DNA from 3 places in the Marinobacter sp. R17 genome. Region 1 is predicted to be linked to each of the others. Evidence: riboswitches for the same ligand, from Rfam matches in the RefSeq annotation. Region 1 holds a riboswitch; each other region holds the start of a gene.

Region 1 (3,277 bases):
CTCATTGAGGGCGTTGGATTGGGTCTGGCTGCAGCCATGCAGTGCCATCACCATCGGAGCGGGCGTGGTTAAGGCGTCCGGGACATAGACCTGGTACTGCCGATCGCGGGAGGCGGAATAGCTGCCCGCCGGCAGGGTGTCGGATGTCACGGTACCGGCGCTGGTCAGCGCCGGAATCAGCACGGTCAGGACGACCGCCATAAAACGTCGGATTGGCATAGCGTGCTCCTTGCTCTCTTGTTGTTGTGTTGGAGGGGCAATCTGCCCGGCACCGGAACACCTATGCGCATGCTGTGCCAAAAGGTAAAACGTTTGTAAAACAGCGAGGTAATGAACGAGGCAGGATTGGGTCAGGGGAAAACCATCCGGAAATCCGGACAGCTGATGAGGCCCGGCAGGCAGGAAACCACTGGGAAACAGGGCTCAGGGCAACCGCTTTGGGTGTCCGTCCTGACAGACAGTGTCCGCCAGTATGGACACTCGGGTTGGGAATGCGCCGATAGCAGGGTGGCTACCGGCGCCTCAGCCGCCTTTAACCGGCTGTGCTGGGACGGAGCAAGCCCAGGCTGACGCTGACAGCCGCCGACGCCACCAGAGCGCCGAGGAACGGCGCCAGGGTCGGCACGCCACCGGGGAAGCTGGCGGCGTGCAGGCCTTCAATCACACTGCCCGTTGCGATCCAGTCCGGCAGCACGGCACCGATCAGGCCGGCCGTGGCACCGGCGACGGCAGCCGCGGTGGTCATCCGTGACCAGAGGCCCAGCAGCACCGGAATCACCGTGGTGGCGCACAGCAGGTCGGCAATCAGGAACAGCCGCAGCACCGAGTAGCCCTGCAGGGCGATGAGAATCACCGGCACCATCAACAGCACCGTCAGCCAGCGGGCACCGGTCAGGGACAGGCCGCGCTTTTCGGTGACCGCCAGCGACGCCAGGCCATTCTGCAACGTGTCGACCGACGACGCGACCAGCGTGAGAGCCAGGACCAGCGCGACAGTCGCCAGCCAGGCCGGCGCGCTGTGCAGCAGGGCGAAGAACGGAATCGGCGGCGAGCCGAGGTCGGCACCACTCAACGCGGCGGCGATGCCAAGCCCACCGACCAGGGCCACCACCAGTACGGTGGTCACACCGCCCAGAATGGCTCCGCGACCCAAGGCAGCGCCGTCCTTCGCAGCCCAGAGCCGTTGCCAGTAGCCCTGATGGAACAGGTTGGCCGCGGTCACCGCGATCACCAGGGTCAGGGCCACGGCCAGGGCATCCGCTACCGGGACCTGGGGCTGACTGGCCGAGGCCGACGCGTCCGGCAAGGCCGGGATCGCCACCGCCCCGACCAGCAGGATCAGCGCGATCAGCAACAGACCCTGCCAGCGATCGGTCACCAGGCTCGCCCGCAAGCCGCCCCAGGCAGTGTAGACCAGCGTGGTGATCGCCACGCCGAGGATGGCGAGGTTGCCGTTGAGGTCCGTGAGCAGGCCGGTGATGGCGCCCACGGCCGTGAGTTCGGCGGTCAGGAAACACAGCATGTAGAGCACGGAAATCAGGGCTACCCAGCGGCGCACGCCGGTGCCGAAGCAGGCCTGGGCGAATTCGCCGATGCTGCGGCCTTCGGGCAGGTGACGCCGGATGGCCGGGCCGCAGGCCGCGAACACCAGGAACGGCAGCGCCGCCCCGACGGCGTAGCCGGCCAGCGCAATTGGGCCCACCATGGCCCCCACTTCGGGCGGGGCAAACAGGATCCAGCCGCCCATGCCGGAGGCCAGGAAGGACAGCCCCAGAGCCTGGGCGCCCTGGGAGTTGCGGGCGGTGACGTAGTCGTCCAGGCCGCCATCCGCGAAACGGGCGCGCAGGCCCAACCAGGTAAAGACAAGCAATGCGGCGGCAACGGCCGCTACGGTGATGATCACGTCGCACTTCCTCCGCCGGTATGAACCGGATCAGGTTCCAGGGTTTGGACGGTTTCCCGTCGTATTCTCAGCCCGCCGGCGTGCGGTGGACTCCCCTGGCGACAAAATGTGTGGAATGGGTTTTCGGCGACCATACTGACATAGTTCAAAGTCGCAATCGATTGGCGAAACATCGGCTTTACTTCGACCCACGTAGCATTAGCGACACACCGATGGATTCTGATTCCCAGGGAGACTGCTCATGCACCTCATTCGAAACAGCCTTGTATCTCTCGCCTTGCTGGCACTGGTAACGCCGGTGGCGCGTGCCGCCGATACGGTCCGCGTCACGCCACTGGGCGGTCAGGACGGCGAGTTCTGCGTTCTCGACCGGGCCCTGGTGTTCGAAGACCCCAATGGTACGCGCATCCTGTATGACGCCGGCCGCACGGTCGCCGGGGCCGATGACCCGCGCCTGGGCAACATCGACGTGGTCCTGGTCAGCCACGTTCACGGCGACCATCTGGGTGACCGGCACATTCCGGAACCCAACGCCGGCAGCTGTGCCTCACCGGCGGCCTCCGAAGACGACGCGCCGCTGTCCAACAGCGTCAAGATTGCGGTCAAGAAGAACGCCCGGATCGTAACGGGCAGTGAAATGGCGAGTTTCTTTGCCGGGCGACTGAAAGCGGCGGACGGCGACCCGAAGGCTTCGGTGCTGGTTCGCTTCGGTGCCCATGTGGAGGAAGGCGGCGTGGGGATCACCACGGTGCCGGCGGTGCACAGCAACGGCCTGTCGCCGGCCTTTATCGATGGGCAGATGGGCAAGATCCTCTCGGCGGCGGGGCTGACCGCCTATGTCGGCCCGCCCACCGGTTACGTACTGACGTTCACGAACGGCCTGGTGGTCTACCTGTCCGGCGATACCGGCATCACCGCGGATCAGGAAGCCGTGGTGCACGACTACTACGGGGCCAAGCTGGCGGTCATTAACATTGGGGACACCTACACGACCGGGCCAGAGGAAGCGGCCCACGTGATCAACGAGATGGTCAAGCCCGCCAGCGTGATTCCATCCCACGCCAATGAGCCGGCGACGGAAAAGGGCAAGGTCCGGCCGGGGACGCGGACCGACGCGTTTATTCAGGCGTCCGACGTGCCGGTGCATGTGCCGCTGAGCGGCCGCACCATGGCATTTGACGCCGGCGGCGAATGTGTCGAGGGCTGTGGTTGATCGCCGCAGGGGTGTCTCGCTTCCGGTCGCCGTCCCCTTTAAGCTGGGCCGGTGACAGGCAGGAGTGAAAACGGATGCCCGAATCCCTGGACTTACCGGATGTGTCCCTGGCGCTCATGGTGGCGCTCAACACGCTCGTCACGGCTATCGCGGTGCTGGTG
Region 2 (3,277 bases), on a different contig from region 1:
ACATCACGGCGCACCGTCTTGAGATTCTGGTCGGAGGCTTCCAGCTGCGCGCGCTGCTGACGGATACTGGCTTCGGTGCCGTTACCTTCATACAGCGGAACGTTCAGTTGCAGGGCCAGCACGCCTTCGGTTGTCGTACCATCGACGGTGCTCTGGTTGGGCGAGACCTGGCCAACGCCGTCCAACTCGGTGTTGCCGTATTTGGCGCTCAGATCGAGGGTCGGATAGTGCCCGGCTTTGGCCACATCCAGCAGCGACCGATTGGCCTGCAGCGTGTAGGCGGCTGACTGCACGCGCCAGTTCTGTTGCAGGGCGATTTTTTCCCAGGCGGCCGGGTCGGTTGGTTGCGGGCGGGAGAGCGGGAAGTCCTGCTGCAGGTTTTCCAGGTCACCGGCGTTTTCGCCGATCAGTCGGCTGAGCTGTTCGCGCGCGATATCCAGGTCGCTTTCGGCGGAAATCCGCTCGCTCTTGCTGGCATCATAGCTGGCGCGGGATTCATACACTTCGGTGATGGCGATCAGGCCCACGTCGAAGCGCTCCTGGGCCTGGTCGTACTGGCGCGCGAAGGCCGCTTCAGCGGCGCGCACCGTGGTCAGGTTGTCCTCGGCGCGCAGCACGTTGAAGTAGGCGGTGGCCACGTCCAGGATCAACTGCTGCTGGGCCAGGCTGTAATCGGCCCGGGCGCTTTCGCTCTGGAACTGGCTGGCGTCGTAGTTGAACCAGTTCTCGGCCCGGAACAGCGGCTGGGTCAGTTCCACCCCGTAGCCAAAGGACTTGTAGGAATCGTCGGTCCGCGGGCCGTCGGAGTCGATGTGCTGGGCGTTACCGTAGGCATCGATCTTGGGCAGGAGCTGGCTTCGGGTGACATCGACGTTCGCCTGCTGGGCTTCGTAGGAGGCCCGGGCGGACGCAATGCCGGAATCATAGGCCAGTGCCTTCTCATAAGCATCGATGAGGTCGGTTGCCATGGCCGGCTGGACAACCAGCAGTCCGACCAGGCCGGTGAGCACGGATTTCTTCATGGATTCTCCTGCCTACGCATTGTTGGGGCGAGCCTCGTCCCTGAGTGTGGGGCCGCGAACCCTGCGGGTCGGGCTGGACAGAAGTCGGGAGGCTCAAGGAAGCGGTCCTCATTATGGACAAAAATCCATCTGATCTCTACACTTGCGGAAATCACCTTTAAGGGCCTGCACGCACTGTTCGGTGCGGTTTGTAAGCCCTTGGGTTGATCACTCAAATGCGTCTTGACGGGGTGCCGGTAAAACCGGCTGAGATTGCCCAGGGCAAAACCCGCGAACCTGATCCGGTTAATACCGGCGTAGGAATCTAAGACAAGCTGTCCAGTGCAATCCAGGCTTTACGCCTGTGTTGTGCCCGGATCCTTCCTCGTCAAACGCGCCCCGTCCACCCAGGACACTTTGCCGTCGATCCACCGGATCGGCCCCGACAAGAGGGACGCCATGATGACTACCGAGAGCATCGAATTCCTGAAGGATGCCGCCGCCGTTGATGAGGCTGCGGTTCAGCCGCTGCCCTGTTCCCGTAAAATCTACGTAACCGGAAGTCGCCCGGACCTGCGGGTGCCGATGCGGGAAATCAGTCTGAGTGACAGCGTGACCGACAGCGGAAGGCACGCCAACGAGCCGCTGGTGGTTTACGACACCTCCGGGCCCTACACCGATCCGCAGGCCCTAATTGATCTGAGGCAGGGTCTGGCGCCGGTTCGCCAGTCGTGGATCGACGAGCGTGACGACACGGAAACCTTGTCGGGCTATTCCTCCCAGTACACCTTGCGGCGTCTGAAAGATCCGACGCTGGACGTGCTGCGGTTTGAAGAGCGGCGCAAGCCGTTGCGGGCGAAGCCGGGCCGTAACGTCAGCCAGATGCACTATGCCCGCCGGGGCATCATCACGCCGGAGATGGAATTCGTCGCCATCCGCGAGAACATGAAACTGCAGGAAGCCCGGGCCAAGGGCTGGCTCGACAGCCAGCATCCGGGACAGTCCCACGGGGCGGCCATGCCGGCCGAGATCACTCCGGAATTTGTGCGGGAGGAAATCGCCCGCGGTCGCGCGATCATTCCCGCTAACATCAACCACCCGGAGCTGGAGCCGATGATCATCGGCCGCAACTTCCTGGTGAAGATCAACGGCAACATCGGGAATTCGGCGGTCAGTTCGTCGATCGAGGAAGAGGTGGAGAAGCTCACCTGGGGCATCCGCTGGGGCGCCGATACCGTGATGGATCTGTCCACCGGCAAGAACATCCACGAAACCCGCGAGTGGATCATCCGCAACTCGCCCGTCCCGATCGGCACCGTGCCGATTTATCAGGCACTGGAAAAAGTGAACGGCGTGGCCGAAGACCTGACCTGGGAGATCTTCCGCGACACCCTGATTGAGCAGGCGGAGCAGGGCATCGACTACTTCACCATCCACGCCGGTGTGCGGTTGCACCACGTCCCGCTGACGGCGAAACGGGTCACCGGCATTGTGTCCCGAGGCGGCTCGATCATGGCCAAGTGGTGCCTGGCGCATCATCAGGAAAGTTTCCTGTATACGCATTTCGAAGAGATCTGCGAGATCATGAAGGCCTACGATGTCTCCTTCAGTCTGGGTGACGGACTGCGGCCCGGCTGCATCGCTGACGCCAACGACGAGTCCCAGTTCGGCGAGCTGGAGACCCTGGGCGAGTTGACCAAAATCGCCTGGAAGCACGACGTCCAGGTGATGATCGAGGGGCCTGGACACGTCCCCATGCACCTGATCAAGGAAAACATGGACAAGCAGCTCGATTGCTGCGACGAAGCCCCGTTCTACACCCTGGGCCCGCTGGTGACCGACATTGCGCCGGGGTACGACCATATCACCTCCGGCATCGGCGCCGCCATGATCGGCTGGTACGGCTGCGCCATGTTGTGTTACGTGACGCCCAAGGAACACCTGGGGCTGCCCAACAAGGACGATGTGAAGACCGGCATCATCACCTACAAGATCGCCGCCCACGCCGCCGATCTGGCCAAGGGGCATCCGGGGGCGCAGGTGCGGGACGATGCTCTGTCCCGGGCCCGGTTCGAGTTCCGCTGGGAAGACCAGTTCAACCTCGGCTTCGACCCGGACACGGCGCGCGCCTATCACGACGAAACCCTGCCCAAGGATTCGGCCAAGGTGGCGCACTTCTGCTCCATGTGCGGGCCCAAGTTCTGTTCCATGAAGATCACCCAGGAAGTGCGTGACTACGCGAAAGAGCAGGGACTGGAAACCCGGGATGCCATCGA
Region 3 (3,277 bases), on a different contig from region 1:
ACCGCGGATGGCGGTGCAGCGCCCGGGCCACCGGAATGGCCAGCAGCAGGCTGAGTCCGGTAGACAGGGTGGCCTGGTACACGCTGAACCAGATCACCTGACGCAGGTAGGCGCTTTGCCAGAGATCGCTGACGGCCTGCCATTGCCACTCCGCCAGCAGGCCGGAAAAACCGGCCGCCACGATGCCGACCAGCAGCAGTGCCACCGCCCGGCCGGGCCAGGCTCGCCAGCGCGGATGGCTGAATGGGGGCGTCACTGTGCGGTCGCGTTGAGCCACTCGTCAATCCAGGCCTTGCGATGGTCGGCGACGGTTTGCGGATCGAAATACAGGGTTCGGGCGGGTTCGATCAGCCGATTGAACACATCGGGCAGCTCGTCGCCCAGGTCCGTCGCCGGATACATCACGTTCTTCAGGGGAATTTCCCGCTGGAAAGCGGGGGTCAGCATGAACGCCAGGAACTGCCGGGCCAATTCGGGATGAGGGCTATTCCGCAGGCGGGCTGCCACCTCCACTTGCAGGTAGTGGCCTTCATCGAAGGCAGCGGCCTGATAGCGATCGGTCTTGTCCACTGCCATGTGATAGGCCGGGGAGGTGCTGTAAGACAGCACCATGGGCGCTTCGCCGTTCATGAACAGCGAGAAGTAAGCATCGCTCCAGCCTTTGGTGACGGTCAGGATGTGCTTTTGCAGCGCCTGCCATTTAGCCGGGGCCTGATCACCGTAGACCTTGCGCATCCACAGCAGGAGGCCCAGCCCGGGTGTGCTGGTGCGCGGGTCCTCGATGATGATTTTCAGATCGTCCGGGGTGTTGATCAGCCCGTCCAGACTGGTGGGGGGATCCGAAAGCTGCTGGGTGTCGTAAACAAACGCGAAATAACCCCAGTCGTAAGGCACGAAGGTGTCGTCCTGCCATTCAATAGGCAGGTTGAGCGACGACGTGTCGATGTCGTGTGGGGCCAGCAGGCCGGTTTTGCGGGCGTCGGCCATGATGCTGGCGTCCAGCCCCAATACCACGTCGGCCGGGCTGGATTCACCTTCCAGGCGCAACCGGTGAAGGATGGCCACGCTGCTGTCCAGTGCCACGAAATTGAGGGTGCAGTTGCACTGCGCTTCGAATGCCTGCTTGACGGCTGGTCCCGGGCCCCACTCTGAGACGAAGGACGGGTAGGTGTAGACCGTCAGCGTTGGGCCAGCCCAGGCCAGACTGGCGGAAAGCGTGAACAGAATCAGGAGGAAAAGGCGTGCCATTGTGGTCGATTCCCGTCGTCGTGTAGGCATTCCGGGGGACCACAGACCGCAGGCAGAGTCTTCACTCAATCCCTTCGCCGGCATGATCCGGAGCAGGTTCCGCGGGTCTGATCTCAGCCTGTCGATACGGTCGCAGGCACCCCGTTGAGAAAACCCTATTTTAACAGACTTACCGGGGTCTGGGCAGCGCCCCTTGGCACGATAGATGTGCAGAATCGTTTTTTCTCAGTCCTTAGACCTGTAAGTAAATAAAGGGCGGCCAATCGCCGTTCGGGGTGGCTGAAATGCCGCTGTTCGTGGCCCGGAGCGACCTGGAAACAGTGTGGGTGACGGGCAACGATTACGATCTCTATATGCCGGTAGCCTGTTGTTTAAAGGCGCCGAAAAAAAATTTCCGGGAAGAGCCGCAATATCTGGGCTACGGTTAGAAAAGTGGGTTCCATCCGGAAATCGCTTTTGATATTTCGAGCTCAAATGAATAGACTTAACGGTCTGTAATCTTGAGTCCGAAATGGACCCAACAATCCGTTCGAGGAGACTTGACGTGAGCGAAGTCCTTAAAGACGAGTACTCCACCGACTATCAGGCGGGTCAGGATAACATCACCCCACTGGGGCTTGACCTGCACAAGACGGTGTTTTTCGTTACGGCAGCATTGATCATCTTTTTCGTGGTGGGAACCCTGATTTTCCCGGATGTCTCGAATTCGCTGCTCAGTGGTGCCAAGGCCGGGGCCATCAATCATTTTGACTGGCTGTTCCTGATCAGCGGCAACATCTTCGTGATTTTCTGCCTGGCACTCATCGTGCTGCCGGTCGGCAATATCCGCATTGGCGGTACCGACGCGGTTCCGGAATTCTCCACCATGTCCTGGTTCGCGATGCTGTTCGCTGCTGGCATGGGTATTGGTCTGATGTTCTGGGGTGTTGCCGAGCCGGTCGCCTATTACACCGACTGGTACGGCACGCCGCTCAATGTGGCCCCGAATACGCCGGAAGGTGCGAGCCTCGCCATGGGGGCGACCATGTACCACTGGGGTCTGCATCCCTGGGCAATCTACGCCATTGTTGCGCTGTCCCTGTCCTTCTTCGCCTTCAACAAGGGCATGCCGCTGACCCTGCGTTCGGCTTTCTTCCCGATCTTTGGTGATCGCGTCTGGGGCTGGATCGGTGACGTCATCGACATCCTCGCGGTGCTGGCGACCATCTTCGGTCTGGCCACATCCCTGGGTCTGGGCGCGCAACAGGCAGCCTCCGGTCTCCACTACCTGTTCGGTATCGACAGCGGCATCAGCACCCAGATCGCCATCATCTTCGGCATCACCTGCGTGGCGTTGATCTCGGTGATTCGTGGTCTGGATGGCGGCGTCAAGCTGCTCAGTAATATCAATATGGGGCTGGCGGCGGCACTGCTGCTGTTCGTGATCTTCGCCGGTCACACCCTGGGTGTGTTCGAAGCGTTCTGGACCACCACGTCCGCTTACGTCGGTAATATCCTGCCGCTGAGTAACCCCTTCGGTCGTGAAGACGAGACCTGGTTCCACGGCTGGACCGTCTTCTACTGGGCCTGGTGGATTTCCTGGTCACCGTTCGTCGGCATGTTCATCGCCCGGGTGTCCAAAGGTCGTACCGTGCGCCAGTTCGTGACCGCCGTACTGATTATCCCGACCATAATCACCATTGTCTGGATGAGCGCATTTGGCGGTTCGGCCCTGGAGCAGATCCAGGCGGGCGTCGGCTCACTGGCAACCGACGGTCTGACCGATGTCTCTCTGGCGATGTTCCAGATGCTGGCCAACATCCCGCTGACCACCATCACGTCGTTCCTGGGCATCATCCTGGTCATGGTCTTCTTCGTGACCTCGTCTGACTCAGGCTCGCTGGTCATCGACAGCATCACCGCCGGCGGCAAGCTGGACGCACCGACCCAGCAGCGTGTTTTCTGGGCGGTCATGGAAGGTGCGATTGCAGCGGCACTGGTCTTCGGCGGCGGTTCTGACGCGCTGAAGTCCCTGCAAGCCGGCGCGGTC

The links. Region 1 has a riboswitch for thiamine pyrophosphate ahead of EB809_RS04755 (sodium:solute symporter). Riboswitches for the same ligand answer to the same signal wherever they lie in the genome.
Region 2: linked by a shared signal. The riboswitch ahead of thiC (phosphomethylpyrimidine synthase ThiC) and the one ahead of EB809_RS04755 (sodium:solute symporter) in region 1 are both predicted to bind thiamine pyrophosphate.
Region 3: linked by a shared signal. The riboswitch ahead of thiB (thiamine ABC transporter substrate binding subunit) and the one ahead of EB809_RS04755 (sodium:solute symporter) in region 1 are both predicted to bind thiamine pyrophosphate.

What each region holds. Positions count from the first base shown of each region.
Region 1 is NZ_RHGZ01000004.1:128,088-131,364, reverse strand. Features, by position in the region: gene EB809_RS04760 (PHB depolymerase family esterase) at 1-219, opposite strand, end outside; gene EB809_RS04755 (sodium:solute symporter) at 533-1,903, opposite strand; TPP riboswitch at 1,893-2,010, opposite strand; gene EB809_RS04750 (MBL fold metallo-hydrolase) at 2,145-3,116, shown strand; gene EB809_RS04745 (potassium channel family protein) at 3,191-3,277, shown strand, end outside.
Region 2 is NZ_RHGZ01000007.1:87,931-91,207, forward strand. Features, by position in the region: gene EB809_RS07305 (TolC family outer membrane protein) at 1-1,022, opposite strand, end outside; TPP riboswitch at 1,239-1,343, shown strand; gene thiC (phosphomethylpyrimidine synthase ThiC) at 1,464-3,277, shown strand, end outside.
Region 3 is NZ_RHGZ01000002.1:28,258-31,534, forward strand. Features, by position in the region: gene thiP (thiamine/thiamine pyrophosphate ABC transporter permease) at 1-277, opposite strand, end outside; gene thiB (thiamine ABC transporter substrate binding subunit) at 253-1,248, opposite strand; TPP riboswitch at 1,301-1,402, opposite strand; gene EB809_RS02110 (BCCT family transporter) at 1,793-3,277, shown strand, end outside.